Regions from separate parts of the Arthrobacter sp. zg-Y750 genome, predicted to be linked through region 1. Evidence: predicted binding sites of a transcription regulator. Region 1 holds the regulator's gene; the other holds the start of a gene.
What was found. Region 1 encodes LexA, which represses DNA repair genes until DNA is damaged. Its sites were predicted from a motif close to TCGAACANNTGTTCGA; they were not measured.

Region 1 (11,314 bases):
ATTGTGCTGAACAAGGCCGACGCCGCGGATCCGTTTGTCCTGGAACGGCTGCGCCAGCGCGAAAGCCGGTATGTGGTGGTTTCGGCCCGCACGGGCGAAGGCATCCCGGAGCTGCTCCAGGCGATCTCCGAAGGCATTCCGCGCCCGGGAGTGGAGCTGGAACTGCTGGTGCCGTATGAGCGCGGCGAGATTGTGTCCCGGCTCCACCAGCAGGACGCAGAGATCCTGTCCACGGACCATGTGGAGACCGGTACCCGGCTGCACGTGAAGGTCCGTGAAGGGCTCGCTGCAGAGCTGGAGCCGTTCGTAACCCATGGGTAGGAAGACGCAGCAGGTGCCGGAGCAGGTACTGGAGCTGCTGGACACGGCGGTCACGTCCATGGGCGGACAGAACCGGCCGGGCCAGCACGAGATGGCCCGGCAGGTGGCCGAGGCGATCGAGTCCGGCGAGCACCTGCTGGTCCAGGCCGGCACCGGCACCGGCAAGTCATTGGCGTACCTGGTTCCGCTGATTGCCCATGCCCTCGACAGCGACAAGCCTGCCCTGGTCTCCACGGCCACCCTGGCCCTGCAGTCCCAGATTGTGGGCCGGGACTTGCCGCGCCTGCTGAAGACCCTGGCGCCCAAGCTGCCCCGGGAAGTGGATGTCGCCCTGCTCAAGGGCCGCAGCAACTACGTCTGCGTCCACAAGACCGGCGGCGGGTTCCCCGAGGAAGACGAGGCGGGAACGCTGTTTATGCACGAGCAGGCGGTGTCCCACCCAGCGCCCGCCGGGGGACCCACCTCGGCACTGGGGCGCGACGTCGTCCGCCTGCAGGAGTGGGCACAGGAAACAGAAACCGGGGACCGCGACGAACTGCTGCCAGGTGTCAGCGACCGGGCCTGGCGCCAAGTCTCCGTGACCTCCATGGAGTGCCTCGGGGCGCAGAAGTGTCCCGTGGCGGAACTGTGCTTCAGCGAGCAGGCCCGGGCCAAAGCGGCCGTGGCGGACCTTGTCATCACCAACCACGCCATGCTGGCCATCGCCGCCTTTGAGGGTCTGGCCGTGCTGCCCGATTACGACGTGGTGGTCATTGACGAGGCCCACGAGCTGCAGGACCGCGTCACCGGCGCCGTCACCGGACAGCTGTCCGGGACCGTTATCTCCGCAGCCGTGTCCGCAGCCCGCAAACACACTTCCGCCGCCCTGGAGCCGCTGGCCGCTGCCGGCCGCGCGTTCGACCAGGTCTTCGCACCGGTCCCGTCCGGTCTGCTGGCCGCGGGACTGTCCGAGGACCAGGAGATGGTCCTGGGGCACGTACGCGACTCGGCCCGCACAGCGCTGTCAGACTCCAAGCCCGACGGCGAGAACGTGGACGGCGGGCGCCAGATGGCCCGTTCCCGGCTCATGGCCGTGCAGGAAATGTGCGACCGCATTCTTGATGCCGGCAACTCCGGTGAAGTGGTCTGGGCATCGCGCCCCAGCACGTTCTCTCCCGGCGCCGGATACACGGCGCCCGAAGAAGACTCACCGCCCACCATCAACGTGGCCCCACTGTCGGTGGCCGGCCGGCTGCGCGAAGGGCTCTTCGACGGTCACACCGTGGTCCTGACCTCCGCCACCCTCGCCATCGGAGCAGAATTCGGTCCGGTGGCCGGCGCCCTGGGACTCCTGGGCAGCGGTGCCCCGAAATGGAACGGCACCGACGTCGGCAGTCCCTTTGACTACCCCCGGCAGGGTGTCCTCTACGTAGCCAAGGACCTGCCTAAACCGGGGCGGGGGACATCCCCGGAGCAACTGGACGAGATTGAGGCGCTGATCAAGGCCTCCGGCGGCGGCGCACTGGGTCTGTTCTCTTCCCGGCGTGCAGCCGAGGAAGCGGCTGATGCCCTGCGCACACGGGTGGACTTCCCGATCCTGTGCCAGGGCGAGTCCACCATGTCCGCATTGGTACAGCAGTTCGCCGATGACGACGCGACCTGCCTCTTCGGAACCATGTCCCTGTGGCAGGGCGTGGATGTCCCTGGTGCCTCGTGCCGGCTGGTCATCATGGACCGGATTCCGTTCCCGCGTCCCGATGATCCGCTGATGACGGCCCGCACCCGTGCGGTGGCCAAGGCCGGCGGCAACGGCTTTATGAGTGTTTCGGCAACCCACGCCGCCGTCCGGCTGGCGCAGGGCGCTGGCCGGCTGATCCGGGCCTCCGGTGATAAGGGGGTGGTGGCCGTCCTGGACTCCCGGCTCGCCACCGCCCGTTACGGCAGCTTCCTGAGGGCTGCCCTGCCCCCGTTCTGGTCCACCACGGACCGCGGCGTGGTGCTGCAGGCCCTTGAACGCCTTTCAGCTCAGCCCGCAGGCACCCGGACCTAGGCCGGGCCCCGTCCAGGGGGAAGCGCGAGGCAGGAACGCAGCAGCGCCGTCGGCAGGGAGCCGGCGGCGCTGTACTTATGGGCGCTGTTTTTGGTGCGTGCGGCCCTAGAGAGAACGCATGACCGATACGACCTTGCCCATGATGGTGGCTTCGTCGCCGAGGATGGGCTCATAGCGGGTGTTCTGCGGCAGCAGCCAGGTGTGGCCGTTGCGCTGGCGGAAGGTCTTGACCGTCGCTTCGTCCTCCAGCAGTGCGGCAACAATATCGCCGTTCTCTGCCGTGGGCTGGCGCCGCACCACCACCCAGTCTCCGTCGCAAATGGCAGCGTCCACCATCGAGTCGCCGGACACGCGGAGCATAAACAGGTCGCCGTGGCCAACAAGCTGGCGCGGCAGGGGAATGACTTCCTCCACCTGCTGATCCGCCAGGATGGGCCCGCCGGCCGCAATGCGTCCCACGAGCGGAACCATGGCCGTGTCGATCGCGGTGGTGAGGTCGGAGACATGTGAGCTGCCGGCGCCGGATGCTGCCCCCGCCGTGGACCCTGAGCCGGTTTCCGCCGCTGAACCGTCCGGCGAACCGGATGCGCTGCGGCGGGTTGAAGGCGCGTCGCGAAGCAGCAGGGGGACCAGGATTTCCATGGCCCGGGGCCGTTTAGGATCCCGGCGGATGTACCCCAGCTTTTCCAGCTGGCTCAGCTGGTGGGTAACGCTCGAGAGGCTGGCCAGACCGACGATGTCTCCGATTTCCCGCATAGAGGGCGGGTAGCCGTTGGTACTGACCGAGCGCTGGATGGTCTCGAGGATCTTAGTCTGCCGGGCGGTGAGGCCCTTGGTGCGCACTGCCGGAGCGGGCGCGGCAGGGGCGGGGGTGCTGCCATTGGTAACACGGGCCACGTCGGCTTCCCTTCACGGTAGGCCCGCGGATGCGGACCCGATGGCTTCTTCTTTATGTGCCGGCCGTGCCTGCGGTGCTGGCCGTACCGTTTTGTCGCTTTTCCCGGTTTCCCGGGCGTCCCGGTTTCCCGGTTTTCTCAGTTTTGTCAGTGCCGGGTGATTAGTTGGTATCACCGCTTTCCCGACAGGTTCAACGCTAAGGGAGCGCGGCAAGTTTTTCAAACATATATTCGAGCGAGTCTCGACAATGTTCGTAGATAAGTGCTAGAAATGTTCGAGTACAACTTAGAACGTATGTTCGAGTATGGTCCTGTGACACCTCGCAGGATCCAGCAGATGTTCGAATGCAGTTTCTAAGCCCCGCGCAATACCCGGTCCTGCCGGGGATTGTCCGGACGGCGCGGGAGCTGCTCATCGGACCGGAAAGGTATTGACATGTCAGTACACGTACTTCCCAACGCTTCGGTGCGTCCCAGTGCCCCGGCCGGCGCCTCCGCTGCCGCGCGCAGCCAGGCACCGCTGCGCCTCACCCGCCGCGGACGGCTCGTCCTGGTGGGCGCACCCCTGATGTTCTCCACCGCTGCACTTCTGGTCTTTGCGGGTTTCTTCACCGCCCCTGCCATGGCCACCGGGAACTCACCGGAAACTACACGCACCCTGCAGGTATCCGTTTCCACCGGCGACTCACTGTGGTCCCTCGCCACCGAATACGCACCGGAGCGGGATCCCCGGGACGTCGTTGCGGACATCGTGGAACTGAACAACCTGGAAAACGCCACGGTCCCGGCCGGCCGGCAGCTCTACATCCCCGTCGCCTCCTAGCCCGGAACTTCATACCGGGACACCGGATTCCGCGCCGGGTGCCGCAGCGCCTTAAGCTGTACGGGTGAGTGAACAGCTGGAAAACCTGAACCGACTTCCCCTGCGGGAAGACCTCCGCGGCCTGAGCCCGTACGGAGCTCCGCAGCTGGATGTGCCGATCCTGCTGAACGTCAATGAAAACACCCACGGGCTGCCCCGGCATGTAAGGGAAGCGATCGTTACCGAGGTCCAGGCGGCAGTTGCCGGACTGAACCGGTACCCGGACCGCGAGTTCACCCAGCTGCGGGAAAACCTGGCGAACTATCTCGGCCACGGTCTCACCGCTGAAAACATCTGGGCCGGCAACGGCTCCAACGAAGTCCTGCAGCAGATTATGCAGGCCTTCGGGGGCCCCGGCCGGAAGGCCATGAGCTTCCCGCCCACCTACTCCATGTACCCGCTGCTCGCCAGCGGCACGGGAACCGCCTATGTCACCGGCACAAGGGAAGCCGACTTCACCCTGGACCCGCAGTCCGTGGCGGAGCAGGTCCGGGCACAGGCGCCTACCATCATCATTCTCTGCACCCCGAACAACCCCACCGGCACCGCCCTGGGACTGGACGCCATCGAGGCGGCCTACGATGCCGGCGCCGCCTCCAACGCAGTTGTCGTGGTGGACGAGGCCTACGCGGAGTTCTCCCACACGGAAACCCCCAGCGCCCTGCAGCTGCTGCCCGGACGCGAGCGGCTGATCGTCTCCCGGACCATGTCCAAGGCTTTCGCCCTGGCCGGGGCCCGGATCGGCTACCTGGCCGCGGCGCCGCAGATCGCCGACGCCCTGCGCCTGGTCCGGCTGCCGTACCACCTCTCCGCCATTACCCAGGCCACGGCCAACGCAGCCCTGACGCACGCCGATGCCCTCCTGTCCAACGTTGAGGACATCAAGGCCCAGCGCGACAGGATCGTCCGGGAACTCACCATTATGGGACTGGCCCCGGCGCCGTCGGACGCCAACTTTGTCCTGTTCGGCGGGATGGAGAACCCGCGGGCCGTCTGGGAAGGGCTGCTGGAAGCCGGTGTCCTGGTCCGTGACATCGGCATTGAGGGGCACCTGCGGGTTACCGCCGGTACTGAAGCGGAAACCACGGCGTTCCTGACCCGGCTGCAGGAACTGCTCGCCGCCTGAGCCGCCCGTCCGGCGGTGCATCCACCTCCCGGCTCCCGGTTCCAGTTCCGGGTGTTGCCCGCTTCGGGACTAAACTGATGACCTGCCGGGGCTTTGCCTATTGCTTCGGCTCCAACCTTCGCGAAGGAACCTCATGACTGTGGAGACCGCCACCGGACGCACCGCCCGCCTTGAGCGGACCACCAGCGAATCGTCCGTCGTCGTCGAACTTGATCTGGACGGCACGGGCCGCGCGGATATCAGCACCTCGGTGCCGTTCTACGACCACATGCTGACCGCGCTGGCCAAGCACTCACTGATGGACCTCACCGTCCGGGCCACGGGGGACACCCACATCGATGTCCACCACACGGTAGAGGACATCGCCATCAGCATCGGCGAGGCGCTGAAGACCGCGCTCGGCACCAAGGCCGGCATCCGCCGTTTCGGCGAAGCCACCGTTCCGCTGGACGAAGCACTGGCGCAGGCGGTCGTCGATATCTCCGGCCGCCCCTACCTGGTGCACTCCGGGGAGCCCGCGGGGCAGGAATACCACCTGATCGGCGGGCATTTCACCGGATCCCTGACGCGGCATGTCTTCGAAGCGATCACGCTCCACGCGCAGATCTGCCTGCACATGCGCGTGCTGTCCGGACGGGATCCGCACCACATTGTCGAGGCCCAGTTCAAGGCCTTCGCCCGCGCCCTGCGCGCAGCGGTTGAATCCGATCCGCGCGTTGAGGGCATCCCCTCCACGAAGGGAGCACTGTGAGTCCCCGCAACGTCACCGTCCTGGACTACGGTTCCGGCAACATCCGCTCCGCCGTGCGCGCCCTTGAGCACGCCGGCGCCAACGTCACGCTTAGCGCCAAGCCGGATGACGTCCTGAACGCCGACGGGCTCGTGGTCCCCGGCGTCGGCGCGTTCGCCGCCGTGATGCAGGGCCTCAAGGACGTGGATGCCCTCCGCATGATCGGCCGCCGCGTGGCCGGCGGCCGCCCGGTGCTGGGTATCTGCGTAGGCCTGCAGGTGCTCTTTGATGAGGGCGTGGAGCACGGGGTCCGGACCAAGGGGATGGGCGAGTGGCCCGGCGTGGTTGAACGGCTCGCGGCCGACGTCGTGCCGCACATGGGCTGGAACACCGTAAAGCCCCCGGCGGGTTCGGCCCTCTTCGACGGTATCGAGGACGAGCGGTTCTACTTCGTGCACAGCTACGGCGTGCAGAAGTGGGACTTCGACGTCACCCAGCCGGCCATGCGCCCGCCCCAGGTCACCTGGGCGGACCACGGCGGCCCGTTTATTGCCGCGGTGGAGAACGGTGCGTTGTCGGCTACCCAGTTCCACCCGGAGAAGTCCGGCGACGCCGGCGCAGCACTGCTGAACAACTGGCTGAAGACGCTGGGCTGAGCGCTATGTGGAGCATTCTTCTGATGGGCCTGGCCGGTCTCCTCATTGGCGGCGCGGTGTCTTTCCGCAGCCAGGGCATGTCCAAAATCATTGTCATCAGCTTCTGGGTCCTGGCCGGAATGGCCCTGCTGGGCGCCTACCTGCTGACCCTCGACCTTTCCTGACCCCACCACCGAAAGCACAAGAGATGCCCTTCAGCGAAACACCCGTCCTAGAACTGCTGCCCGCCGTGGATGTGGCCGACGGACAGGCCGTGCGCCTGGTCCAGGGTGAAGCCGGCAGCGAGACCAGCTACGGCGATCCGCTGGAGGCGGCCCTGGCCTGGCAGAACGACGGCGCCGAGTGGGTCCACCTGGTGGACCTGGACGCCGCGTTTGGCCGCGGCTCGAACCTTGACCTGCTCAGCCGCGTGGTGAAGTCCCTCGATATCAAAGTGGAGCTTTCCGGCGGCATCCGTGACGACGAGTCGCTGGACAAGGCGTTGGAGCTCGGCGCAGAACGCGTGAACCTGGGCACTGCGGCACTGGAGAACCCGGAATGGACCGCCAGCGCGATTGCCCGCTACGGGCAGGCAATCGCCGTGGGCCTGGACGTGCGCGGAACCACCCTGGCGGCCCGCGGCTGGACCAAGGAGGGCGGCGACCTGTGGGAGGTGCTCGCCCGGCTCGAAGAGGCCGGTTGCCCCCGCTACGTAGTCACCGATGTCACCAAGGACGGCACCCTGCGCGGACCGAACGTGGACCTGCTGCGGGAAGTGCTCAAACGCACCGACCGTCCGGTGGTGGCTTCCGGCGGAATTTCCAGCCTGGACGACCTCGCCGCCCTGCGCGAGCTGGTTCCGCTGGGGCTGGAAGGAACCATTGTGGGCAAGGCCCTCTATGCCGGCGCCTTCACGCTGCCCCAGGCCTTCGACGTCGCCGGACACCCGGCCCGCTGACCATGGCATCGCGCGAACTCCCGGGCCACATTGCCGCCGCCCTGGCAGGAGCCGGCGGTCCCGCGGACTCAGCCGGCCGGTCCTGGTCCGGACGGGACCTGACCGGCGACGGGAATCCGCTGCATAACTTTGACAGCGACGACGGTCGGGCCGACGCCGGCTACGTCGCCGCCGTCGCGCGCCTCGTTGCCGGGACCGGCAGCGAATCGGAGGTTGTGGCCGCCCTGGCCACCGCCCGCGTGTTCGTGCCCATCGTCGCCGTGCTGGGGGAGGAAGCCGAATCCAACCACGGCCTGACTGCCGACAAACAGGCGGACATGGCGCTCGTGTCGCTGACGGCGCCGGACGGGCGGAAGGCGCTGCCGGTGTTCACCTCGGTGGACGCCCTGGAAAAGTGGCATCCGGAAGCACGGCCCGTGGCCGTTTACACACCACGCGCCGCACTGTCCGCCGTTTCCGAGGACGCGCAGCTGCTGGTCATCGATCCCGGCGCCGATTTCACTTTTGTGGTGCGCCGGCCGGCCATGTGGGCGCTGGCCCAGCAGCGGGAATGGGTGCCCTCCTACGCCGACGCGGAACTGGTGGACTTTGCCCGGGCCGCCGCGGAAGCGGACCCGCGGATCCTGGGCATTACCCTCCAGCAGGGCCAGGGCACCGCGTCACGTACAGCCGCCGGTGAGCCGGTGGGCGGGGGAGGCGCCGGTCCTGAGCTTACAATGGTCGTTCAGCTTGCGCCCGGACTTGGTCCGCAGGACGTCTCTGCCCTGATGGCAGTCCTGCAGGAGCGCCTGACTGCCAACCCCGAGTTTGTTGAGCGTGTGGATTCACTGGATCTGTTGACCACGCGCTGACCCGTCAGGCGTAGCCCGCCAGAAGAGAACCGCCGTGAATTTTGGCCTGTACCGCGAGATGCTGCGGATTGCCCCCATCCGCCGACTTTTGCTGGTGGGAATGGTGGCGAGGTTCCCGCATTCCGCCGCAGGCGTGCTGCTGACGCTGCACGTGGTGAACACCATGGACAAGGGCTACGCGGCAGCCGGCGCGGTGGCCGCGGTGGTGACCATCGGCATTGCCGTGGGTGCGCCGTGGCGCGGGCGACGCGTGGATACCGTGGGGCTGCGCCGGGCGCTGATCCCGTCAGTGATCGCCGAGGCAACCATCTGGAGCATCGCGCCGCACGCCAGTTTCGAATGGCTGCTGGTACTCGCGCTGATCGGCGGCGTCTTTACCCTGCCGGTCTTCAGCGTGGTGCGGCAGTCCCTGGGCGTGCTGGCCACCGGCGAGCAGCGGCGCACAGCCTTCGCCCTGGATTCAATTGCCACCGAGCTCGTCTTTATGGTGGGTCCTGCCCTCGGAGCCGTCATCGCCACACAGATCTCCTCCGTGGTGGGCCTCACCGCGGTAGGTCTGTCCGCTGCGGTATCCGGACTCCTGCTCATCTGGTTCAACCCGCCAACGCGGACTGCCGAACCGAAGGACGCCGTGACCGCCGTCGACGAGCAGGAGGCCGCGGCCTCCGCCGTCATCAACGTCGCACCCGCAAATGTGCAGGACGCTCCCATGGAGCTCACCGGAGCCGGCCTCCCCGGCGGACCGCAGAACCTCCTGACCCGGCTGGGCAGGGGACTGGCCGGCAACTTCGGCTGGCTAACCGCCAGTGTGGCCGTGGTGTTCGCCGTCGCCGTGGGTGCCGGGCTGCTGCTCTCCAGCACCGACGTCGGGATTGTGGCCCTCGTGGAAGCCGGCGGCAACCCGTCCGAGGTCGGCATTGTGTTTGTGGCCTGGTGCGCTGCCTCGGCCGTGGGCGGCGTCGTGTACGGCGCCATGAACAAGCGGATTTCACCCATGGTGCTCCTGCTGGCCATGGCGGTGCTGACCATGCCGATGGGGTTGGCGACCGGCACCCTCAGCCTCGCATTGCTCTCCATTCCGGCCGGGTTGCTCTGCGCGCCCGTGCTGTCCTCGGCATCCGAACGGGTCGCGGACCTGGTGTCCGAGGACCGTCGAGGGGAAGCCATGGGCTGGTACGGTTCGGCGATGACCGCCGGAACCGCACTGGGCGCCCCGGTGGCCGGACTGGCCATCGACGTGATCGGTCCGTGGGCCGGTTTCCTGATGGCGGGCGGCGCGGCCGGGGTGCTTGTCCTGGTGACGCTCTCGGTTCGCCGGCTCGTTCGCCGGCCGGCCGCCCTCTAGCGAAGACAAAAAGACCCGGAGCGCCTGCCGCAGGGGCAGGCGCTCCGGGTCTGTAGCGGTAGCCGGGCCTCTAGCTGACGGGGCCGGTGAACTTCTCGCCCGGACCCTTGCCGGGGGCGTCCTGAATGACGGATGCTTCCCGGAAAGCCAGCTGCAGCGAACGCAGGCCGTCGCGCAACGGCCCGGCGTGCTGGCTGCCGATCTCGGGGGCTGCGGCGGTAACGAAGCCGGCCAGGGCGGTGATCAGCTTGCGTGCTTCGTCCAGGTCCTTCAGCTCTTCGGCGTCGTCGCCTTCAGCCAGGCCGCACTTAACGGCGGCGGCGCTCATCAGGTGGACGGCAGCGGTGGTGATGACCTCGATGGCCGGCACCTCGGCAATGTCGCGCATCTGCTCGGCGACTTCCTGCTGCGCTGCAGCGGCGGATTCGGTCTCTGCGGGTGTTCCCGGGAAGGAGTGGCGGGTTGCCTCGCCTGCCGGATTGCTCTGTGGGGTACTCATACTGGTAAGCTTGTCACAGACCGACTGGTTGTCGTTACTTTCAATGCCCCTTGCGGGCAGGATGAAAATCACACTTTCCTCCTGAAGGCGGCGTCACCGGTATGCAAGCGGAGACCCCTCCCACCCGCGTCAGCCTGACTGCCATTGTGGCGGCAGAGTTGCCGGGTTCAGGTCGGCCCCGGCGGGCCAGCAGCACGAATATTCCGCGCCTGCCAGCACTGCCGGGAGCTAACTGCCTACGGGCAGTTGATGCCGACCCCTCACGGGCCTTCGATTGCGCTTGCAATTGGAGGCCTTCTTCATTTGCAGGCGGTAGCCGTTTTGAAGAACACAGGAGCTGCAACATTAGCGAGCCAAGAATCAATGATCGAATCCGCGTCCCTGAGGTGCGGCTGGTAGGTCCGGCAGGTGAGCAGGTAGGAGTTGTCCGTATTGAGGACGCGCTTCGACTGGCTGCTGAGTCGGACCTGGATCTTGTTGAGGTAGCACCGCAGGCGAAGCCGCCGGTGTGCAAACTAATGGACTTCGGCAAGTACAAGTACGAAGCCGCCGTCAAGGCACGTGAAGCACGGAAGAACCAGACGAACACCGTTCTGAAGGAAATCCGCTTCCGCCTGAAGATCGACACCCACGACTACGAGACCAAGCGCGGCCACGCCATGCGCTTCCTCGCCGCCGGGGACAAGGTCAAGGCCATGATCCAGTTCCGCGGCCGTGAGCAGCAGCGTCCTGAAATGGGTATGCGGCTGCTGAACAAGTTCGCTGAGGATGTAGCCGAGGTGGGTGTGGTTGAGTCCACGCCGCGCATCGACGGCCGCAACATGGTGATGGTCATCGGTCCGCTGAAGAACAAGGCTGAGGCCAAGGCCGAAGCCCGCCGCGCAACGCAGCGGGCAGATGCCAAGGCTGCTAACGAGGCGATCAAGAACGGCGAGGCACCTGCTCGGGTGGATACCTCGGCGGACAAGGCTCCCATGACGCAGAGCCTGGCGGATCTGCTGCCGGACGGCCTGCGTTTGGGTTCCTCCGCTGCCGAAGCCGATAAGGCCCGTGCAGAGCAGG
Region 2 (11,314 bases), on a different contig from region 1:
CGGTTTCGCGAACCACGCGGAGTACGCCACCGACAACCAGACGGCCCCGTCCCTGGACGCCATCCACGAGATGCTGGACAAGCTGGCGCCGGCCGCGGTGCGCAATGCCCGTGCCGAAGCCGAACTGCTGCGCGAAGCGGCACGCCGCGACGGCCATGAGCTGGCAGCCTGGGACTGGGCCTTCTACTCGGAGCAGGTCCGCAGGGAGAAGTTCGACGTCGACCTTGCCGCCCTGCGCCCGTATTTCGAACTTGAGCGTGTGCTGCACGACGGCGTTTTTTATGCCGCCAACCGCCTGTACGGACTGACCTTCACGGAACGCAAGGATCTGGCCGGCTACCACCCCGATGTCCGGGTATGGGAAGTCCATAACGCCGACGGCACCGGGCTGGGCCTGTTCCTGGGCGACTACTACACCCGCGATACCAAAAACGGCGGGGCCTGGATGAATTCCCTGGTACACCAGTCGCGACTGCTTGAGGAACCGCCGGTGGTCATCAACAACCTGAACATCTCCAAGCCGGCCGCGGGCGAACCCACCCTGCTGACCTTCGACCAGGTGGTGACCGCGTTCCACGAATTCGGCCACGCACTGCACGGACTGTTCTCTGACGTGACCTATCCGCAGTTCTCCGGCACGGCGGTGCCGCGGGACTTTGTTGAGTACCCCTCCCAGGTGAACGAGATGTGGATGCTGTGGCCGGAAGTGGTGGCCAACTTCGCCCGGCACCACGTCACCGGTGAGCCGCTGCCGCAGGACGTCATCGACAAGGTCCTTGCCGCCTCGACCTGGGGCGAGGGCTTCTCCACCACCGAATACCTCGGTGCCACGCTGCTGGACCTGGCCTGGCATGAACTGGCGCCCGGCGAAACCGTGGAAGACCCCGAAGCCTTCGAGGCACGTGCCCTGGCCGCCGCGGGAGTGGACCTGGATCTGGTGCCCCCGCGCTACCGCACCGGCTACTTCAAGCACATCTTCGCCGGCGGCTACGCGGCTGCGTATTACGCCTACATTTGGAGTGAAGTGCTCGACGCCGACACGGTGGAGTGGTTCAAGGAGAACGGCGGCCTGACCCGGGAAAACGGGGACCGGTTCCGGACCGAGCTGCTCTCGCGCGGCAACAGCATCGATCCGCTGCAGGCTTTCCGGAACTTCCGCGGCCGTGACGCGGAAATCCAGCCGCTGCTGGACCGCCGCGGACTGGCCTAGGAGTTCCAAGGGCCGGCAGACGCAAAGGGCGGAACCGGTTCACCGGTTCCGCCCTTTGAACGTCTGCAGCCCGGTTAGGCCGCCGGGTTGCTCGTCCGTGCCTGCTTGGCGACGGCGTGCATCCGCTGGCCGATGGTCACGCAGCTGGCCAGGGTCAGCAGGACCAGCACCACCAGCAGCAGCACCTCGGGGACGCCCAGGCCCACGAGCCCGGTGGCCACCAGCAGGGAGACCAGCCGTTCGGCCCGCTCGGCAATACCCACGTTGGCGTTGAAGCCCAGGGACTCTGCCTTGGCCCGGATGTAGGAGACAAGCATTCCCGCGACCAGGCACAGGACGGCCATGATGCCGATGGCATCGTTGCCGCCGCCGGTGAAGAACCAGATGGCCACGCCGGCAAACAACGCACCGTCAGCGAAGCGGTCCAGTGTGGAGTCCAAGAACCCGCCCCAGCTGCCCTTGCGGTCCAGCTGCCGGGCCATGATGCCGTCGATGACGTCGGAGAAGATGAACGCCGTAATGAAGATGGTGCCCCAGAAGAGTTCACCGAGCGGGTAGAAGACCAGGCCGCCGATCATCACTCCGAGCGTCCCGGCAATGGTGACCATGTCCGGGGTGACCCGGTGGCGGAGCAGCCAGGTGGCCATCGGGGTGAAAACAGCAGTGAAGAATCCCCGTGCGTATTTGTTGAGCACGCGTCAGTCCTCGCTGTCCCGGCCGGAGCCGTCTGCGGGCCATGCGTCGGCTACCTGCCGGCGCACCTCGCCCAGGGTCTGGGTGATGGCCTTGGTTTGCGCGATGATCGGCAGGAAGTTTCCGTCCCCGCCCCACCGCGGCACAATGTGCTGGTGCAGGTGCGCGGCAATGCCGGCGCCGCCGGTCTCGCCCTGGTTCATGCCCAGGTTGAAGCCGGAGGGGCCGGACACCTTCCGCAGCACGCGCATGGCGGTCTGCGTCAGGGCCGCAATTTCCGCGGTCTCCTCCGGGTCAATGTCCGTGTAGTCCGGCACATGCCGGTACGGGCAGACCAGCAGGTGGCCGGCGTTGTACGGGAAGAGGTTCAGGATGACGAAGGCATGCTTCCCGCGGTGCACAATCAGCGATTCTTCATCCGTCCGCCCCGGTGCGGCGCAGAAGGGGCAGGACTCTTCTGAGGAGACCTGCTTCTGTCCGCCCTTGATGTAGGCGAGGCGGTGCGGGGTCCAGAGCCGCTGGAACGCGTCGGGAACGCCGGCGAGTTCAAACGTGTCCGTTATTTCCGTGTCGTCTGTGTCTGCCATGGTGTTCCCGCCGCCCTACTTGTCGTGGTTCCGGACGGCTTCGACAATGCGCTTGACGGCCTCTTCAACGGGCACGCCGTTGTCCTGGCTGCCGTCGCGGAAGCGGAAGGACACGGCGCCGGCCTCGGCATCGTCGCCGCCGGCAATCAGGACAAACGGGATCTTGTCCTTGGAGGCCGTGCGGATCTTCTTCGGGAAGCGGTCGGTGCCGGTGTCCACCTGGGCACGGATGCCGTGGGCCTTGAGCTTGTCGACGACGTCGAACATGTAGTCGTTGAACGCTTCGGCAACGGGGATGCCGACCACCTGGACCGGAGACAGCCAGGCCGGGAACGCACCGGCATAGTGCTCGGTCAGCAGGCCCATAAAGCGTTCCACGGAGCCGAACAGGGCACGGTGGATCATGACCGGGCGCTGGCGGCTGCCGTCGGCGGCCTGGTATTCGAGCTCGAAACGCTCGGGCAGGTTGAAGTCCAGCTGGATGGTGGACATCTGCCAGGTGCGGCCAATGGCGTCGCGGGCCTGCACGGAAATCTTCGGGCCGTAGAACGCGGCTCCGCCCGGATCCGGGACCAGGTCCAGGCCGGAGGCTTCGGCTACCTCGGCGAGGGTGCGGGTGGCTTCTTCCCACACCTCATCTGAACCGACGTACTTCTCGGGGTCCTTGGTGGAGAGCTCAAGGTAGAAGTCGTCCAGGCCGTAGTCCCGAAGCAGGTCCAGGACGAACTTCAGCGTGCTGGTCAGTTCGTCCTTCATCTGCTCGCGGGTGCAGTAGATGTGTGCGTCGTCCTGGGTCATGCCGCGCACGCGCGTCAGGCCGTGAATGACGCCGGACTTCTCGTAGCGGTACACGGAGCCGAATTCGAACAGCCGCAGCGGCAGTTCACGGTAGGACCGTCCGCGGGAGCGGAAGATCAGGTTGTGCATGGGGCAGTTCATCGGCTTCAGGTAGTAGTCCTGGCCGGGCTTGGTGACCTCGCCGGTCTCCGGGTCGGTGACCTCGTCCACGTGCATGGGAGGGAACATTCCGTCCCGGTACCAGTCCAGGTGGCCGGAGACCTCATAGAGGTGGCCCTTGGTGATGTGCGGGGTGTAGACGAACTCGTAGCCGGCCTCGGTGTGGCGCTGGCGGGAGTAGTCCTCCATGGCCTTGCGGATGATGCCGCCCTTGGGATGGAACACCGGCAGGCCGGAGCCCAGCTCATCCGGGAAGGAGAACAGGTCCAGTTCGGTGCCCAGCTTGCGGTGGTCGCGGCGCTCGGCCTCGGCCAGGCGTTCCTGGTAGGCCTTCAGGGCGTCCTTGGTGGGCCAGGCGGTGCCGTAGATGCGCTGCAGCTGCTGGTTCTTCTGGTTGCCCAGCCAGTAGGCGGCGGCGGAGCGGGTCAGCGCAAAGGCGTTGGAGATGAGCTTCGTGTTGGGCAGGTGCGGGCCGCGGCACAGATCACACCAGACGGTCTCGCCGGACTTGCGGTCCACGTTGTCGTAAATGGTGATCTCGCCGGCGCCCACCTCAATGTTCGCGCCCTCGCCTGCTTCCTCGGCGCCGTCCTTCTTGCCGAGCAGCTCCAGCTTGTACGGCTCGTTGGCCATCGCTTCGCGGGCTTCGTCTTCGCTGACCACGCGGCGCACGAATTTTTGGTTCGAGTTGATGATCTTCTGCATCATCTTCTCGAGCGTCTTCAGGTCTTCGGGGGTGAACGGCTCGGCGACGTCGAAGTCGAAGTAGAAGCCGTCCTTGATGTACGGGCCAATGCCCAGCTTGGCGTCCGGGCGCAGCTGCTGCACGGCCTGGGCCATCACGTGGGCGGTGGAGTGGCGCAGGACGTTCAGTCCGTCTTCGGACTCGATGGTGGCTGATTCCACCACGTCACCCTGTTCCAGCGGGGTGTCCAGGTCCTTGAGGACCGAGTTCACGCGCATAACGACGACGTCGCGGCGTTCGAAGAAGAGCTGCGCACCGGTGGTGCCAGTATCCACCGTGGTCTCTTCGCCGTCGACGATGAGGGTGAACTTCTCTGGCACTGACACGTTGTCTCCTAGATTTGTTTGTACGGGGTCTGCGGCACGGCCTGGACTCGGCCGGCTCCTTCTACGCCCGTACCGATGTTATCCGCTGCGCTTGTGCCCCACCAACATGCCGCGCTGGGGAACCGGCAGCGGAAGCGAGCCTGTGTCCGCCAGATTCCATGCTTCCAGCGCCTGCAGGCTGATGCCGCGGGCACCCGTGCGGCGGGTCAGGCCACGGATCAGCAGCAGTTCCGTGCCGAACAGCAGCGGGCCGGCTTTCTCCTGGGCTTCATGGAAGAACGTGCAGTCAACGCAACCGGTGCCGTCGTCAATGCTGATGAAGACCACACGGCGGCCGCCGCGCATGGGCGGGGTTTGTGTGGCCACCCGGATCCCGGCCACCAGCACCTCGGTGCCGTTGCGCAGGTCCATCAGAGCCTCCGCCTGTGTGACTCCCAGCCGCTTCAGCAGCGGGCCGTAGCTTTCCATCAGGTGCGCACTGACGTCCACGGACAGCAGGTCCAGTTCGGTGCGGACCTTCTCACGCAGCCCCGGTTCGGGCAGCTGGTGGCGCAGGTTCTTCAGCTCGGTGTCCCCCAGCGGCAGGGCCAGCTGCCCGGGAATCGGATCATGCTTGCGGGAGGCGGACTTGGCCGGGGCGGCGTCCAGGTACTGGATCAGGTCCGCCCGGCTGCCGGCCGAGCCGGTCTGCCTGCTGAGCGAATCAAAGGCGCCGAGCTGGGCCAGCCGGCGCAGCGTGGGCCGGGAGACCCGCGCCCGGGCCCGCAGGTCCGCCAGGGAATCATAGGGCTGCCCGGCGGCAATGCGCCGAAGCTCAACGGCGGAGAGCCCGTAGATCCCGGCCAGGGACAGCCGGATGCCCAGCTTTCCCTCTTCGGTCCGCTCCACCCGGTACTGCTCCCCGCTCCGGTTGATGTCCAGGGGCAGGATGGGGATGCCCATCCGCCGGGCTTCAGCCACCAGCAGCCGGCGGGGATACATACCGGGATCATGCTCGAAGATCCCGGCCAGGAAGGCCGCCGGATGGTGCGCCTTCAGCCAGGCCGACTGGTAGGTGGGCACGGCGAAGGCCGCCCCGTGGGCCTTGCAGAAACCGAAGCTGCCAAAAGCCTTGAGCGTGTCCCAGACCTTGTCGATGGTCTCCTGCGTGTAGCCGCGTGCCGCGGACTTGCTGCGGAAGTACTCTTCCACCCCCGGTTCTGCCGCTTCATTGCCCAGCAGCCGGCGCAGCTCATCTGCCTTGGCCAGGCCGCAGCCGGTAAAGACGTTCAGGGTGCGCAGCACCTGTTCGTGGAAAACGGTGACCCCGTGGGTTTCCGCCAGTACCGGGCGCAGCGCCTCGTGCGGGTACACCTCCGGGGAAAAGCCGTGCCGGTGTTCCAGGAACGGGCGGACCATGTCGGATTTCATGGGACCGGGGCGGAACAGGGAGATATCGATAATCAGGTCATTGAACTCCCGCGGAGCGAGTTTGCCCACCAGTTCGCGCTGGCCCGGGGATTCAATCTGGAAGCAGCCCAGGGTGTGGGTGCTGCGGATCAGCTCGTAGGTTGGTTCGTCGTCGAACGGCACGGCATCCAGGTTGATTCGGCCGCTGGGTTCGATGAACTCCGGATCCGGGGCATCCGGTGCCTCCCGGTGACCGCCGGCGGCAATCACTTCCTCACGCGAGGAATGCACGCGCACCACCTCGCGCACGGCAAAGGCCATGGCGCTTTGCATCCGCACACCCAGCACGTCCAGCTTGAGCATGCCCATGGGGTCCATGTCGTGCTTGTCGAACTGGGACATGGGCAAGCCCAGTCCGCTGGGCTGCACCGGGGTGCGGTCCAGCAGGGACTTGTCCCCCAGGATCACCCCGCACGGATGCATGGAGATGTGCCGGGGCAGGCGGTCCAGCCGTTCGGTGAGATCTACCAGCAGGTCCAACTGCTTGTTGTTTTCCACCTGGCCGGAGATTTCGCGCAGTTCCGGTTTTTCGGCGAGCGCCTCACGGAAGTTGCGCGCCGAGAAGCGCCACAGCTGCTTGGCCACGGCTCCGATGTCGGCTTCATCCATACCCAGGGCCAGTCCGGCGTCTCGCACCGCTCCGCGGGCCCGGTAACCGTTTTGCATGCTCATCAGCGTGACCCGTTCGGAGCCGAAGCGTTCGAAGATGCGGTGGTACACATTGTGCCGCTCGGCGCTTTCGACGTCGATGTCGATGTCCGGCAGCGTGGAGCGGTCCCGGGAGAGGAAGCGTTCAAAGATCAGGTCGTGGTCCAGCGGGTTGACGTGGCTGACTCCCAGCAGATAGTTCACCAGCGAGGAGGCGCCCGAGCCGCGGGCCGCGGCGCGTACCCCCATTCCCGTGATCATGGCCGAAACTTCGGCGACCGTGAGGAAGTAGGAGGCGAAGCCGAGCCGTTCAATAATGCCCAGTTCGTGTTCGAGCCGGTTGCGCATCTGGACCTCGGCGATGGAGTCCTGCACGCGCAGCCGGCGGGTAATCCCCGCTTCGCAGCGTTGGCGCAGTTCCGTCATGGGTTCGGCGGTGATGCCGATCACCGATGCTTCCGGCACCACTGGCTGTTTCCAGCCCATGTCCGCCACCGGGTCAATTCGGCAGTCATCGGCGAGCGCCGCAGTGTCAGCCAGCATCCGTGCCGCTCCCCCGGAGCCGTAGCCCGCTTCCGAGCTGATCTCCCGGGCAAGTGCCGTCATCTGGCGTGTGCCCTTGAGCCAGCCCTGCCCGTTGGGCTGGAGGTCAGGGAGCCGGGACAGCGAGGTCAGCGAGCGCGCGGCGTCGAGCACGTCAGCGGTGGCGGCGCCGTCCTCATCCACGTACCGCGCGGCGTTGGTGAGGATGGCGGGTACGCGCATCTCATCGGCCAGCCGGAACATCCGCACCGCGTGGGCGAGGCTGAGGTTCTCCCCCGGCGGGGCCAGGTGCGTCACCACCTCGACGGCGAGCGCCCCCGCAGGGATCAGCGAGCGCCAGCGGGCGAAGAGGGTACGCGCCACGGCATAGCTGCGGCTGCGCATGGCAACGCCGACGTCGGACTGCGGGCCTACCAGCACCGTCAGCACCGGCTGCCCGGCCTCCCCTATGGGAGTTCCGTCTTCTGCCAGTGTTCCCCGGGCATGGGCGGCCAGCTGCTCCATGCTGACGCCTACGGGTTTGCCGGTGCGTGCCCGGGAAGCCGAGGTGCCGGCGTGGGCTGCGGAGATCAGCCGGCACAGGGCACGGTAGCCGGCGCCGCCGTTGGATCCGCGGGCCAGGAGAACCACCCGGCCCGTGACGGTGTTGTGTTCGTCCAGGACGGCGAGGTCCACTCCCACAATGGGGTCGATTCCTGCCTCCATGCAGGCGCGCAGATGCTTGACGGTGCCGTACAACCCGTCCCTGTCGGTGCAGGCGAGGGCATCGGCGCCGTCGGCAGCAGCGGCAGCGGCCATCTCCTCGGGCCAGGACACTCCGTAGTGGGCGCTGAAGGCAGTGGCTGCGTGCAGGTGGATAAAGCTCATGGGGTTGGTGCTGTCCCCTCAGGCACTGGGTCTCAGTGCGTCATGGATCCGTATCAGGCGCCAGCGGTCGGTGTTCACGTGGTGCGAGAGGTCCAGGGTGCGCAGCTCGGAGTGTTCACTGACACGGGCCTGAACCCGCCAGATCTCGGTATCCACCAGTCCGGCGCCGTGGCCGCGTTCGGCCCGGGTTTCCTCTTCCCACCAGTTGCGGCGTTCATACCAGCGCACCGGATCAGCGCCCACCTTGTAGGTGTGCCCGCCCCACACCAGCCGCAGGGGCTTGCCCGCGGGCGAGCACACCACCTCTATTGCTTCGCTGAAGACACCCATTCAGCTTCCCTCCCCGCCCGGCACGTGCACACCGCACGCCGCCATCCCCGCTGGTTTTTACTGGCTGCACTGGTTGCCGGTGGTAGTTTCCCTGTTGGTTTCCTTGGTGGTTTCCCTGTTGGTTAACAACCGGCAACTAATTCGAACATATATTCGAACAGCGTCATCTTCAGTGTACGACCAGCGGCGGACAATAGGCACCACGAGGTGCCGGATCCGGTATTTTGGTCCCCGCTGACGGACCGTTCATCCACACCCGGGCAAGGGGTTACGGGCTAAACACGCCCGCCTGGTGCACACTGGTTCCAGATTCCCGTCCCCAACCGATGGAGCCAACCATGGACCCTGCCATGCACACCGGCATGCCGCCCGCCGGACAGCCTCCCCTCCAGGACCCGCAGGCCTCCCAGCAACAGACGCAGCAGCAACCCGGTCCGCCGCCGGGGTACGCCGGGGCCTACCAGAACCCGTATAACGGTGCCCCAATGCAGGGAAACCCGTACCCCGGGGCGTCCATGGCTGGAAACCCGTACCCGGGGGCACCAACGGCTGGAAACCCGTACCAGCAACTCCCCCAAACGGCCCGGGAACGCTTCGGAGGCGGGTCAATCGCCGGAATCGTCATCGTTACCATCGGCTGGGCCCTGGCCTCGATGCCCCTCATTGTCTGGGCCGGCAGTATGGGCGACTACGCCTATGGTTCCGGCTGGGGCGGCCTTGTTGACCTCATTGCCATCCTCGGCATCCTCACCCTGGTCGCATCCGTAGGCGGTTTTATTGCAGCGCTCCAGAACGGCAGAAAGAAGCTCGCGGCACGGCTGTACATCATTCCCTCCCTGGTGTGGCAGGGCGCCGTGCTGGCACTGATCCTGTGGCTCTTGTACATGCTGTTCACTTACGGCATTTCCTAGGCCTCTTCCTTCGCCTCCACCCGCACTGTTGTGGACAGCGGAATCTCCTTGATGAACAGGCACAGCACCAGGGCTGCCGCCACAATGGGCACGCTCAGCAGGAAGATGGGCGGCAGCGCGTGCCCAAACGCGGCGGCGATAAAGTCCTGCGCCGGTGCGGGCAGGCTGCGCAGCATGGCCGGGCTGAGGGAGTTGATGTCACCGCCCGCGGCGGCCCCTGCCCCGGGCGGTGCCGCGGCCATTTCGTTGCCCAGCCGGTGGATGAAGATGGAGCCAAACAGCGCAATGCCGAACGAGGCACCGATCTGCCGGAAATAGTTCGCCCCGGAGATCGCTGCCCCCATGTCCCGCCCCGGCACGCTGTTCTGCACAATCAGCACCAGGTTCTGCATCAGCATCCCTATCCCCATACCCATCACCAGCATCCCCAGGGCAGTGAACCCGTACGGCGTCGTATCCGAAATCCGGGACAGCAGCACCAGTCCGGCAATGATCACGGCACAGCCGGCCACCGGATAGACCTTGTACCGTCCCGTGCGTGAGATCAGCTGGCCGGTGCCGATGGAGGTGAGCAGCAGCCCGCCCATCATGGGCAGCATCATCAGGCCCGACTGGGTGGCGGTGGCGCGGTTGACCATCTGCAGGAAGGTCGGGAGGTAGGAAATGGTGGAAAACATCGCGATCCCGACGGAGATGCCCACCAGCACGGGGAGCAGGAAATTCCGGTTGCGGAACAGCCCAAGCGGAAGGATGGGTTCGGGGGCGCGGCGCTCCACCGGGATGAACGCCCCGGCCGCGGCCAGGGTCACGGCTGCCAGGGCAAGGATCTGCGGGCTGGACCAGGCATATGTGGTCCCGGCCCAGGTCGTCAGCATGATCAGGGCAGCGCTGGCCAGTGCCAGCAGTCCCGCGCCGGCATAGTCCAGCTTCGGACGCCTGCCCTCGGGTTTGGGCAGGTGCAGTGAGGCGATCACGACGGCGAGCGCCAGCGCCCCGATGGGCAGGTTGATGTAGAACACCCACCGCCAGGACCAGGCATCGGTGATCCAGCCGCCCAGCAGCGGGCCCCCCACGGAGGCCAGCCCGAACGCCGCCCCAATCAAGCCCATGTACTTGCCGCGTTCCCGGGGCGAGACCAGATCCCCCAGGATGGCCTGCGCCCCGATCATCAGCCCGCCGCCGCCGATACCCTGCAGGGCACGGAAAGCGATCAGCTGGCCCATGTTCTGGGACAGCCCGGACAAGACCGAACCGGCCAGGAAAACCGCTATGGCGAAAATGAAGATGCTTTTGCGCCCGAACAGGTCTCCGAGCTTCCCGTAGATCGGCAGGCCGATGGTGGCGGCAAGGATGTACGCGGTCACCACCCAGGACAGATGTTCCAGCCCGTTGAGGTCGCCCACAATGGTTGGCAGCGCAGTAGCCACAATGGTCTGGTCCAGCGCGGCCAGCAGCACCGAGAGCAGCAGGCCCGTGAGGACCAGGCCGAGGTTCCGTCCGGACTCCCCCTCCTTCTGGACGGCCTGCCCGCGGTGCCTGGGCACTGCGGGCAGAGGACGGGGCGGTACTGCCGCGATCCGCGGCGTGAGGGCTCTGTGGGACATAGGGGGCAACTCCTGGTTGGCTTCTTATTCCACGTCCGCTTCCACACGGGCGGTTTTGGACAGCGGCTGCTGCACAATGAAGAGCGTTAAGATGAATGCCGCGGCCAGGAAGGGCACTCCCAGCAGGAAGATGGGCGGCAGCGCTTCACCGAAGGCGGACTTGATGAAGTCCTGGGCGGCGGCAGGAAGGGCTTTGATGGTTTCCGGGCTGATCGAGTTCGCTCCGCCGGACGCCGGATCCCCGGCTCCGCGAGGCGCCGAGGCCAGCTGGTCATTGAGCCGCTGGATAAACAGCGACCCAAACACCGCAATACCCAGTGACGCGCCCAGCTGCCGGAAATAGTTGGCCGTGGACACCCCGGTGCCCATGTCCGTGGGCGGGACGCTGTTCTGCACAATCAGCACTGTGTTCTGCATCAGCGCTCCGATGCCCAGCCCCAGCAC

Region 2: LOC57_RS07450 (DUF6504 family protein) is a predicted target of LexA. The motif match lies at 8,497-8,512, and genes of this name have one in related genera.

Annotation. Positions count from the first base shown of each region.
Region 1 covers NZ_JAJJOC010000022.1:29,535-40,848, reverse strand. The annotation lists gene hflX (GTPase HflX) at 1-321, shown strand, start outside; gene LOC57_RS14225 (ATP-dependent DNA helicase) at 314-2,350, shown strand; gene lexA (transcriptional repressor LexA) at 2,456-3,247, opposite strand; gene LOC57_RS14215 (LysM peptidoglycan-binding domain-containing protein) at 3,683-4,069, shown strand; gene LOC57_RS14210 (histidinol-phosphate transaminase) at 4,134-5,234, shown strand; gene hisB (imidazoleglycerol-phosphate dehydratase HisB) at 5,368-5,985, shown strand; gene hisH (imidazole glycerol phosphate synthase subunit HisH) at 5,982-6,620, shown strand; gene LOC57_RS14195 (hypothetical protein) at 6,626-6,784, shown strand; gene priA (bifunctional 1-(5-phosphoribosyl)-5-((5-phosphoribosylamino)methylideneamino)imidazole-4-carboxamide isomerase/phosphoribosylanthranilate isomerase PriA) at 6,808-7,557, shown strand; gene LOC57_RS14185 (SseB family protein) at 7,560-8,408, shown strand; gene LOC57_RS14180 (MFS transporter) at 8,443-9,753, shown strand; gene LOC57_RS14175 (DUF1844 domain-containing protein) at 9,824-10,252, opposite strand; gene infC (translation initiation factor IF-3) at 10,639-11,314, shown strand, end outside.
Region 2 covers NZ_JAJJOC010000012.1:16,393-27,706, reverse strand. The annotation lists gene LOC57_RS07475 (M3 family metallopeptidase) at 1-1,210, shown strand, start outside; gene pgsA (phosphatidylinositol phosphate synthase) at 1,285-1,905, opposite strand; gene LOC57_RS07465 (HIT family protein) at 1,909-2,490, opposite strand; gene thrS (threonine--tRNA ligase) at 2,506-4,512, opposite strand; gene LOC57_RS07455 (DNA polymerase III subunit alpha) at 4,597-8,025, opposite strand; gene LOC57_RS07450 (DUF6504 family protein) at 8,044-8,355, opposite strand; gene LOC57_RS07445 (hypothetical protein) at 8,694-9,266, shown strand; gene LOC57_RS07440 (MDR family MFS transporter) at 9,263-10,810, opposite strand; gene LOC57_RS07435 (MDR family MFS transporter) at 10,895-11,314, opposite strand, start outside.